Regions from separate parts of the Duganella sp. 3397 genome, predicted to be linked through region 1. Evidence: riboswitches for the same ligand, from Rfam matches in the RefSeq annotation. Region 1 holds a riboswitch; the other holds the start of a gene.
What was found. Region 1 has a riboswitch for cobalamin ahead of J2X54_RS25485 (TonB-dependent receptor domain-containing protein). Riboswitches for the same ligand answer to the same signal wherever they lie in the genome.

Region 2: it holds a riboswitch for cobalamin, as region 1 does, so the genes downstream of both, J2X54_RS06915 (CbtB domain-containing protein) here and J2X54_RS25485 (TonB-dependent receptor domain-containing protein) in region 1, are expected to answer to the same signal.

What each region holds. Positions count from the first base shown of each region.
Region 1 covers NZ_JAVDVB010000013.1:573-6,347, reverse strand. Annotated here, with positions in the region: gene J2X54_RS25495 (ABC transporter ATP-binding protein) at 1-293, opposite strand, end outside; gene J2X54_RS25490 (iron ABC transporter permease) at 301-1,323, opposite strand; gene J2X54_RS25485 (TonB-dependent receptor domain-containing protein) at 1,429-3,303, opposite strand; cobalamin riboswitch at 3,387-3,604, opposite strand; gene J2X54_RS25480 (histidine phosphatase family protein) at 3,599-4,186, opposite strand; gene J2X54_RS25475 (adenosylcobinamide-GDP ribazoletransferase) at 4,191-4,973, opposite strand; gene cobT (nicotinate-nucleotide--dimethylbenzimidazole phosphoribosyltransferase) at 4,977-5,775, opposite strand, start outside.
Region 2 covers NZ_JAVDVB010000002.1:522,040-527,814, reverse strand. Annotated here, with positions in the region: gene J2X54_RS06930 (ribonuclease T2 family protein) at 1-340, shown strand, start outside; gene J2X54_RS06925 (sensor domain-containing diguanylate cyclase) at 313-1,920, opposite strand; gene J2X54_RS06920 (N-acetyltransferase family protein) at 2,096-2,617, shown strand; cobalamin riboswitch at 2,671-2,880, shown strand; gene J2X54_RS06915 (CbtB domain-containing protein) at 3,004-3,207, shown strand; gene J2X54_RS06910 (CbtA family protein) at 3,198-3,995, shown strand; gene J2X54_RS06905 (ferredoxin) at 3,999-4,331, shown strand; gene J2X54_RS06900 (cobaltochelatase subunit CobN) at 4,328-5,775, shown strand, end outside.

The DNA.
Region 1 (5,775 bases):
GACAGTACGGTTTCGATCACGGAGTAGGCGAAAGCGTCACTGCGGCTTTGCGCCAGGAAGGCGCGCTGGCGCGCCAGGTCGGCCAGCGGCCAGTCTTGCAGCGCGCGCTCGCGGATCGATACCGTGCCGGCGTCAGCTGGGCGCAGTCCGGCCAGCGTGCGCAGCAGGGTGCTTTTGCCGGCGCCGTTGCGGCCGATTACGCTCCAGCATTCGCCGGTGCGTACCTGCCAGTCGAGATTGGCGACCAGCTGGCGCTGGCCGATGCTAAGAGAGAGCTGATGGGTGGCGATCATCATGTCGTCACTTCCGCAGCCGGTGCAGCTGGTACAGGAACACCGGTGCACCGACCAGCGCGGTGATCACGCCGACCGGCAGCTGCTCGGGCGCGATGATGGTGCGCGCCAGCGTATCGGCCAGCATCAGGTAAATGCCGCCGGCCAGCGTGGCGGCGGGAATCAACAGGCGGTGGTCGGGACCGACCGCGAAGCGGCAGGCGTGCGGCACGATCAGGCCCACGAAGCCGATGCTGCCGGCGGTCGTCACCGCGCTGGCGGTCAGCAGGCCGGAGACAAAGAACAGTCCCTTGCGCAGCGCGCCCACGCGGATGCCCAAGGTGGCGGCGGCTTCCGCATGGAGCGCCATCACGTTCATGGCGCGCGCATTTTTGACCGCGAACAGCAGCGCGGCGACCAGCACCAGGCACGGCATCCAGCGCAGCGGTGCACCGGCCATGTCGCCGATCATCCAGAACACCATGCTGCGCAGGCGGCTGTCGGGCGCGATCGACAACATCAATGTGACGAGCGCCATGCAGGCCGACGACAGAATCACGCCGGTGAGCAGCAGCAGGGCGGTGCCGCCATCGGCTGCGGCGCCGCCGCGCAGGTCGCGCCGCGCCAGCAGGTACAACATCATGGAGACGGCCACGGCGCCGCCAAACGCCGCCGCATCGACCATCCACGCCGCGCACATGAACATCAACGCCGCCAGCGCGCCCACCGACGCGCCGGCGGAAATGCCCAGCACATAGGGATCGGCCAGCGGATTGCGCAGCAAGGCCTGCATCATCACGCCAGCCAGGGACAGCGCCGCACCAGTGATGAAAGCGGTGAGCGCGCGATGCACGCGCAGATCGAGCAGGGTAGCGGCCAGCGTGGATTTCTCGCCATGCAGCAGGTCGCCAATCGCAGCCGGCATATCGGCCAGGGGAACCGCCACCGACCCGGTCATCCCCGAAAACACCAGCCCCGCAAGCGCGAACAGCCCCAATCCACCCAACACCAGGACGGCGCGCTGTTGTAACTTGCGGGAGAAATCAGCCATTTACTCTTTCCTGAAGTTCGGGGTCAGTGCCGACATTCGGACACAGGCTCTGCAATGATAAAGCAGAGATCGTGTCCGAATGTCGGCACTGACCCCGAAGTGGGATTACTTGTAGCCGTAGCGCAGGCCGGCGAAGAACTTGGCGCCCGGGGTATTGTAGTAGCGGGCCAGGTCGTACTGTTTATCGCCGATGTTATTCCAGCGTACCAGCGCGGACCAGTCGCGGGTGAAGGCGTACGCGGCGTACAGGTTCACCAGGCCGTAGCCGCCCAGGCGCACGGTGTTGGCGGCGTTTTCGAAGCGTGCGCTCGACAGCTCCACTTCCACGCCCGCTTTCAGGGCGCCGGTGCCGTAATCGGCGGTGACGTTGGCATGGCGCTTGGCGCGGCGGATCAGGCGCTTGCCGGTGGTGTCGTCTTGCGGGTCTTGCAGGTCGGCGTTGGCGCCCAGGTTGACGCCCATGACACGCGTGGCGGCCGACAGCGTGATGCCTGCCAGCGTGGCGCGGTTGACGTTGTAGGCGCAGCCGCTGGTGTAGCCGCCGCCGAACGGGCAAGGGTTAGTGTTGACCAGCATGTCGGTCAGGCGGTTGCGGTAGTAGCCGGCGCTCATCGCATTGACGCCATCGTCGTAGCGCAGGCCCACTTCGGCGTTGCGGCCCTTTTCCGGGCGGTTGGCCGGGTTGCCGTAGTTCGGGAAATACAGCTCGTTGTAGGTCGGCGCGCGGAAGCTGCTGCCATAGCTTGCGGTGGCGCGCAGCGCGCGGGTGAACTGGTAGCCGTAGCCGATGGCGCCGGTGTTCTGGTTGCCGTAGACGGAGTTGTCGCGCCGCGCGCTGGCGCTGAGCAGATGCGCGCCACGGCGGGCGTTGTACGAGGCTGCGAACGAATTGGTATTGCGGTCGCGGTTCATGGCGGCCGCGCCGTTGGTGTCCACTTCTTCCTTGCGATGCTCGTACAGCATTTGCAGCGTGTCGGCGCCGATCGTCACGTCGTTTTGCCAGGTGATGAAGCTCTGTTTGGTGTCGATGCGGGTGTAGCCGGCTGCGGTGGCGTTGATGTAGTTGGCGCCCTTGTCGCGGGTTTCGGAATATTGCAACAGGCTGCGCCACGCTGGCAGCAGCTGCGCCCTGGCGAACACGCTGGCAGTGTCGATGGTGTTCTCGCTGCGCGTGTCGTAGGCGGCAAGGCCCGAGTCGTACTGCGCATCGAGGTTGCTATGCAGGAACAGCGCACCCGCTTCGATACCCCTGGCCAGCTGCAGGCCGAATTGGCCGGAGACGTTTTCCTTGTCGTAGCCGTCGTCGTCCGGATTGTACGAGGACAGGCCGGAGCGGGTAGTGGAAAAGCCATCCGACTTTTCCTTGCCGACGCTGATGGCGTAGCTGAAGCTATGCTCACCGCCGGTGCTGCCGGACACCGTGGCGTCGGCCTCGCGCGTATTGTCGCTGCCGTAGCCGGCAAAGCCGGTAACTGCCGGCGCGCCCTGACCCTTCCGCGTGAAAATCTGGATCACGCCGCCGATGGCGTCCGCACCGTACAAGGAGCTCAATGGGCCGTAGACGATTTCGATGCGGTCGATGGCAGTGAGCGGAATCGCGCTCCAGTTGGCAGCACCCGTGGTGGCCGAGCCGATACGCACGCCGTCAACCAGCACGATGCTCTGGTTGCTGTTGGCGCCGCGGATATAGACGTTCGACGAGCTGCCGGCGCCACCGTTGCGCGTGACCTCGATGCCGCGCTGGCGCTTGAGCAGATCGACGATCGAGCCGGCGCCTGCCTGGGCGATCTGTTCGGCGTCGATGATGGTGCTGTCGCTGATGACGTCGGCCAGTGCTTGCGGCGTGCGGGTGGCTGTGACCAGCACGGTGGATGCCGATGCAGGTGCAGGTGCAGGTGCAGGTGCGGCGTGGGCACAGGAGGTGGCGAGGGCGAGGACAAACGACGGCAGCGCCGCGCGAGGGGTAAAGCGAAGGATCATGATTGCTATTTCTGTAAAGGGCAACCGGCCAGCATCCCGCAGGCCAGATTGAACAGAAGCGCACGGCGGCGCATGCCGGCGCGTGTGCTTCCACCAGGTTTGGCCGGTATCCGGGCTGGCAAGCGGCCAGTCCACCTTCCCATGCAGCGCACAGTGGTTGTCAGGACTGGTTTGTCGCCATCGGCGACGCTTGTTGACCGTTGCGGGGGCAGCACACGCTGGCCCTGTGAAGGGGCTTCGTGTTTCCCGTTTAACTGCGCATCCGGACGGACGCGCGGGCACCAAAACTCGGGCATTATACGTGGTGTCGCCTGGAGACTTGCTTTGACGCGGGGTGCGGCAGGATCAGCGCCTCGCCGTACGGCAGCCGGTGCGGCGCGCTCGCCGCTTGCAGCGCCATCGCCAGCGGCGCCAGGCCGGCGTGGCGGGCAGCGAGCAGGCGCATGGTGCCGGCGTGGCAGACCACGATCGCTGCGCCGTCATGGTTGGCATCGAGCTGGCGCTGCAAGTCGTCATAAAATGCGGCGACGCGTTCGGCCATCTGCAACACGCTCTCGCCGTCGCCAGGGCGGTAGTTGGCCAGGTCGGCGGTCCAGGCATCCACGCCTGCGCGGGGAATGCTGTCCCAGGCCTGCATCTCCCAGGCGCCAAAATCCATTTCCATCAGGCGGGCATCGAAGATGGGGGCGGACGCCAGGCGCGCCGCCAGCACGGCGCAGCGTCGCAAAGGGCTGGAAAACAGCGGTATCCCGTCGGGTATCGCGGGCAGCAGGGTGGCAAGCGCCTGTTCCAGCTGTGCGGGTGCCACCGCCAGGTCGGTGCGGCCGTAGCACATGCCGGGCGCGACGTCCGGCTGTGGATGGCGGATCAGGATCAGCCGCATGGTGCTAGAAGAACTGGCCGCTGCTGTGCAGGCCGGCCAGCACGCACAGGTAGAAAATCACTTCCGTCACCTGCTGCACTGCGCCCAGGCAGTCGCCCGTGTAGCCGCCGATGCGGCGCACGAATTTGCGTGCCAGCCAAATGGTGGCGGCCAGTGCGCACGCTATGCCCGACAGCAGCATGGTCCACGACAGCCAGTGTAGCCAGATCAGCACCAGGGCCGGCGCCACTGCGGTGACGGCAGCGATGGCAAATTCCGGCGTGGCCATTTTCTGCGCCAGCGGCTTGGCCTTGCCCTCGGCGCGCGCGTACTCGAGGCGCCAGATCAGCCCGGTGGCCATCAGGCGCGACAGCGGATGCGCAAACAGCAGGGCGGCAATCGCACCGTATGGCGGCAGCATGGTCAGCGTGGCGCACTTGAGCAGTAGCAGGGAAAAGATGCCGATCGCACCGTAAGCGCCGATGCGCGAGTCCTTCATGATCTCGAGCACCCGCTCGCTCGTCATGCCGCCGCCAAAACCATCGCAGGTGTCGGCGAAGCCGTCTTCGTGAAAGGCGCCGGTGACATAGATGCCAGCCGCCGTCGAGAGAATGGCGGCGATCGCCGGCGGAAAAAGTTTGAAGGCCGCCGCATACACGGCGCCGGCGATCAGCGCCACGACCACGCCGACGAGCGGAAAGTAGCGCGACGCCTGGTTCAGCCACGCCGGGTCGAACCCCACCCAGCGCGGGATCGGCAAGCGCGTAAAGAACTGCAGGGCGGTGAAGAACAGGCGTAGCTGGTGCATGGGTTAGTGGGCCTTGGCGCTGACCTGGGCCGATTCGAACGTGGCCATGCGGTTGAGGAAATTGACTGCCGCGTGCAGCAGCGGCAGCGCCAGGGCGCAACCGGTACCTTCGCCCAGGCGCAGGCCCACCGACAGCAGCGGCCGGGCATCGAGCGCCGCCAGCATTTGTTCGTGGCCCTGTTCGTCGGAGCAGTGGGCAAACACGCAGTAATCGAGGATGGCCGGTTGCAGGCGCGCGGCCACCAGCAGCGCACTGGTAACGATGAAGCCATCGATCAGCAGCACCTTGCGCAGCTCGGCCGCCTTGAGCATGGCGCCGGCGATCATGGCGATTTCCAGTCCGCCGAACGTGGCCAGCACGTCGAGCGGCTCGGTGATCGAGCCATGGCGCGCCACTGCCGCTTCGATCACGCGCTGCTTGTGCAGCACACCTTCGGGTGACAGGCCGGTGCCGGCGCCCACGCACTGCGCTACCGGGATGCCGGTCAGCTTGTGCATCAGTGCTGCCGCCGCCGTGGTATTACCGATGCCCATTTCGCCGAAGCCGACCACATTGCCTTCCAGTTCGGCCGCCAGCGCCATACCGGCGGCCAGCGCCGCCTGGCAGGTGGCGCGGCTCATGGCCGGCTCCTGTGCGAAGTTGTGAGTGCCATTGGCCAGCTTGCGGTCAACCAGGCCGGCGCGCGGGCCGAAGGCGTGATTCACCCCGGCGTCGATCACTTGCAAGGCGCAGTTGTTTTGTTCGGCGAAGACATTGATGGCGGCGCCGCCAGCCAGGAAGTTTTCCACCATTTGCCAGGTG
Region 2 (5,775 bases), on a different contig from region 1:
GGAACTGGCGCCGGACGATTACTTCATCAAGGCGGTATCAGCGGTGCGGGTGGTGAACGATTCGGAAGTGGGCAAGATCATCCTCGGCAGCACCGGCAAGAGCATCCGCGTGGACGACTTCTTCGCGCGCGTCAAAGCGCGCCATGGCGAGAAGGTGGCCGATAGCCTCACGCTCGTGTGCAGCCAGCGCAAATACTTGCAGGAGATCCGGGTGTCGCTGCCGCTGCAATTCGGCACCGACCGCGACCTGGCGGCCATGGTGGGCAATGCCCAGCCGGCGCCGGCGCGGGTGCAGGGTTGTGCCGACGAGATCTACATCGAAGCAGCCGGCAAGGATTGAGCTTTTGCGGCCAGCTTGCGTTCGGCCTTGCGCCGGTACATGGCGTCGTCGGCATCGGCCACCAGGTCGGTGGCGCTGACCGGCTGCTGCTGGGCACGGCCTTGGGGCGCCAGCATTGCCACGCCGATGCTGGCGCCTGCCACCAGCTCGTAACCTTCGATGTGATGCGCCTGGGCCAGGCGAGTTTCCAGCTTGGCCACCACGGTGGCCGTGGCTGCGGCGTCGCAGCCCACCAGGATCACGGCAAACTCGTCGCCACCGAGCCGCGCCGCCAGGTCGGACTTGCGCAACTCCTCGCGCAGGCGTAGCGCAGCGCCGGTCAGCAACTGGTCGCCGGCGGCGTGGCCGTAGGTATCGTTGATCTGCTTGAAGGAGTCCAGGTCAAGGTACAGCAGCGAGAGCGGCTCCCCCGAGCGCGCGCACAGTTCTACCTGCCGCTCCAGGAACTCGCAAAACATGGCGCGGTTGGCCAGGCCGGTGAGCGGATCGTGGGTGGCCTGGTGGCGCGCCTGCGCATGCATGCGCGCCGCATCGACCAGCGCCACGCCCACCTCGTCGGCCTCGCGCAAGCCGTAGCTGGCTGCTGCCACCGCTTCGCCGCGCCCCAGCGCCATGGCCGGCGCCACCAGCGCGCCGATGGCGCGCGTGATGCGGTTGCTGATGCTCCACGCCAGTACCAGGCTGGCGGCGAGCAGGGTGGCGGTCGCCAATACCAGCACCAGCAGCTTGCGATTGAGTTCGGCGTTGAGCACCTCGATCGGAATGCCGATACCGACCGTCCATTGCGAGTCGCCCGCATGCGTCATCACCGCCAGTATCGGCTTGCCGTCGAGGGTGGTGGTTTCGATCACCCCTTCAAAACCTGCACGCATACGGTCGATGACTTCGGGCAGCGCCTTGTGGCCGACGTAGCGCTGCGTGTCCTGGCTACGCGCGACCACTTTGCCGCCGCGATCGAGGATGCTGGCAATCCAGTGCTCGGGATAGCTTTGCTGGGCCAGCAGGGCGTTGAAGCGTTCTACCGGGACGGTCGCATTCAGCGCGCCGATGAGGTCCGGGCGCCCGGGCAGGTATCGCACCGGGATACTGACCGACGCGATATTGCGGTTCGAGACCGCACCGATAAACAGGTCGGAAATCGCGGTGGCGTCGTTTTTCTGGACGAACTGCAGCACGTTCCCCATGCTCGGCGGGGGCAACGCGGCGCCGTAAGGGATGAAGGTATTGATCAATTGCTGGCCGCTGGCGTCTTCGAGCACGATGTTGAGCATGTGCTGCGAGGCGGCCAGGCCGCGCGCCTGCGCGTAGAATGCCTGCCGGTCGCTGCGCGCCAGGTCGGGCGAGGTGGCCAGCGCGCGCAGCGCCGCCTCCACGGTGGCGAACTCCTTGTCCACGTCCATGGCGTTGGCGCGCGCCGTGGCCATGGCGCCGGTGATGAAGGCCGCCCGCGCCTGGGTGTAATCGTAGCCGATCAACAAAATCGCCATCAGTGCAGCGGGCACGATGCACGCCACTACGAGGTACAGCAGGCGGGATCGGATCGAGGGTGCACGCATGGTTGTTATGGTTTTGAATGGCATCGGTGTCTACGGTGGCTGCTGACGGTCCATCTGGCTGCCCTCAATGTTACATCACCGCATCAAATCTGTGTCTGAAAAGCAAGATAATAAGTGACGCGACGTGGATGGCGTCCCATCGCCCGTGGTAGCGGCGATATTTTCGACTATCATGACGGTTGTCTTTCACGGAGTCACCATGAACCTTGTCAGCTGTACCGAAGAGCGCCACGCGCAAGCCATCCTCGACATCTTCAACGACGCCATCGCCAATTCGACGGCCCTGTACGAATACCATCCGCGCACGCTCGAGAGCATGAACAAGTGGTTTGCCGCCAAGCGCGCCGGCGGCTATCCGGTGCTCGGCTACGAAGACGCCGGCGGCGTGCTGCTGGGCTTTGCCAGCTATGGCGCCTTTCGCGGCTACCCGGCCAACAAGTACGCGGTCGAGCATTCGGTCTACGTGCGCGCCGACCAGCGCGGCAAGGGCCTGGGCCGCGCACTGCTGGAACAGGTGATCGCGGCGGCCGGGCAGGCCGACCTGCACACCATCGTCGGCGGCATCGACGCCGACAACCGCGCCAGCATCGCCCTGCACGAGCAGTTGGGCTTCGTCCATGCCGGCACCGTGCGCCATGCGGCGTTCAAGTTCGGGCGCTGGCTGGACCTGGCGTTTTACCAGCTGATCTTGCCCACGCCCGGCGCTCCGGTAGATGGCTAACGCCTTGCAATTCCCCTGTGCCGCCCCTATACTTCGCCGGTAGTCAAAGCTTCTGGTATGCGCGGACGTCGGGTGTGATCCCGGTTCCGCATATTTAAATGGGAAGCCGGTGCGTCCGACCAGGGCCATGCCGGCGCTGCCCCCGCAACGGTAGTCGAGGTCAAGGAAGTGCAATCAGCCACTGTGCGCAAGCATGGGAAGGCGCACTGCCAGGAGCGATCCACTCGTCAGCCCGGAAACCAGCCAGTAGCTGTCAACACGTTTGTATTGCGGAGGGCGATACGGGTGAGTGCTGCGCCGTGCTGTCCATCCGTTGTCGATGCATCCCGGCCGCATCCCCGCTTTCCTTCCCCGCGTACCGTCTCCACGCACCTGGAAGGAAGATCATGCCCGTCACCCCAGTTACTACCGTCCACGCCGAAGTTGCCAGCCGTCCCGCCACATCCACGCTGCGCGAAAAAATGATCCCGGCGCTGTGCGCCGCCGGTCTTGGCGCCGTGCTGCTGTTCGGCGCCGGTTTCGCCTCGATGGAAGCGCTGCACAATGCTGCCCACGACAGCCGCCACTCGGCGGGCTTCCCGTGTCACTAAGCCGCACCGGGCCAGGCGCTGCGGCGCCGGCCGGCATCTTCAACGGCATCGTGCGCACCGCTGCTGCCGCCGGCATCATCGCCGGCTTGCTGCTGACCGGTGTGCAGCACCTGCAGGTAATCCCGATCATTCAGCAGGCCGAGGTGTATGAAAAGGCCCAGGACTCTGCTGCTGTCGTGGTTCCTGCCGCTCCTGTCGCTGCCGAACATGCGCATGCCCCCGGCACTGCGCCGCACGAGCATGGCCATGGCGGCCACGGCGCGGCGGCAGAGGCCCACAGCCACGGCGGCTGGGAGCCCGAAGACGGTATCGAGCGCACCGCCTACACGGCGCTGGCCGATGTCAGCATGGGTGTCGGTTACGCGCTGCTGCTGGCGGCCGTGATCTGCCTGCGCGGCCGCCCGGTGACCTGGCGCAGCGGCATGCTGTGGGGCGCGGCCGCGTACGCTGTGTTCTTCATCGCGCCGTCGCTCGGACTGCCGCCCGAGCTGCCGGGCACCCTGGCGGCGCCGGTCTCGGCGCGCCAGGCCTGGTGGATCTGCACCGCGTTCTCCACCGCCGTCGCCATCGGCGCACTGGCCTGGAGCCGCAACGTCTGGTTCAAGGTGGGTGCGGTGGCGCTGTTGTTGGTGCCGCACCTGGTGGGCGCGCCGCAACCGCCCATGCATTCGATGGCAGCGCCGGAAAGCCTGGTGGGCTCGTTCATCATCGCCACCGCGCTGGCCAATGCGGTGTTCTGGCTGGCCCTCGGGGGCCTGACCGGCTACTTCTACAAAAAGTTCGCCTGATTCATGAGAACCCACCACCGCCACATCTTCATGTGCGTCGGTCCGCGCTGCGAGCCGCAAGAAGGCCGCGCACAGGCCGTGTTCGAACACATGGGCAAGGTGATCGACGAACATCCCGAGCTGGCCGTCAAGCGTACCCGCACCCATTGCATGGTGGCGTGCCGCTTCGAGGGGCCGGTGGTGGTGGTGTACCCGGAAGGCGTGTGGTATCAGCGCGTAAACGAAGCCAACGCCGAGCGCATCGTCCACGAGCATCTGCTGAACGGGCGCGAAGTCGCCGACCTGGTGTTCCACCGCCTGGGCGTGGGCGACACCTGCGAACCTGGACCGAAATGACCGACCATCCGAATTTTTCACAGCTTGCGCTGCTGACCCACGCCTCCAACGACCTGACCGTGCTGCACCAGGCGCAGGCGCAAATGCCCGAAGGCTTCGGCCCGGTCATGGGTGTGAACCTGCAAGCGCTTGGGGAAGAGTCCACGCTGGCGCAACTGCTGGACGGCGAACTGCGCGCGGCGCGCGTGATCGTGGTGCGGGTGCTGGGCCGCCTGGGCGGCGTGCCCGGATTTTCCCACCTGGTCGAGCACGCGCGCCGCCAGGGGCGGCACCTGGTCGTCGTCAGCGGCACCGGCGAACCCGATCCCGAACTGGCGGCAGTGTCGACCGTTCGTTCCGACGTGCTGGACATGACCTTGCAGTACTTCCGCGCCGGCGGCAGCGCCAACCTGGCGCAGCTGCTGCGCTTCCTGTCCGACCATTTGCTGTTGACCGGCTTCGGCTTCGAGCCGGCGCTTGCGCTGCCGGACCACGGCATCTACCACCCGGACCTGGCGCCAGGCGCCGGCCTGGCTGACTGGCAGGCGCTGGCCGATCCGCAGCGCCCCAGCGTCGGCATCGTCTTCTACCGCGCCCACTGGATGAGCGGGAATACCCGCTTCATCGACGCGCTGCTGACCGCACTCGAAGCGCGCGGCATGAATGTGCTGCCGGTGTTTACCGCCTCGCTGCGGTCTGGATCGGGGGATGGCAAGCTGCCTGACGCCTTGCGTTACTTCGGCACCGTGGTCCACGGTGTCACGCAGGCCCATGTTGATGCGCTGATCAACACCACGTCGTTCGCCATGGGCGAGATCACGCCCGGCGGCCCCACGCCGGCCGGCTGGTCGGTGGGCGTACTGGAACAACTCGACGTGCCGGTGCTGCAGGCGATCACCAGCGGCATGACCCTGCCGCAGTGGGAACAGTCCGCGCGCGGCCTCAATCCGCTCGATGCTGCGATGAACGTGGTGCTGCCGGAGTTCGACGGCCGCATCATCACGGTGCCGCTGTCGTTCAAGGCGCGTGCCGCCGGCATGCCGGGCGACGCGGTCGAATATGATCCGCTGCCCGACCGCGTGGCGCGCATCGCCGGCATCGCCTGGCGCGCGGCGCGCCTCAAACGCGTACCGAATGCCGACAAGCGCGTGGCCTTCATGTTCACCAACTCCAGCAGCAAGGCTTCGCAGATCGGCAACGCCGTGGGGCTCGACGCGCCTGCATCGCTGATGCGCATCCTCGAATCGATGAAACAGGCCGGCTACGCGATAGGCGAGCTGCCCGAGAGCGGCACGGCGCTGATCCACGACCTGGTCGCCCGCTGCTCGTACGACAATATCTACCTCACGGCCGAACAGATGCGCGGCGCCACCGGCCGGGTGCCGGCAGCGCAATACCAGCAGTGGTTCGACGAGATGCCGCAGGCGCTGCAGGACAAGATGGTCAAGCAGTGGGGCGCCGCCCC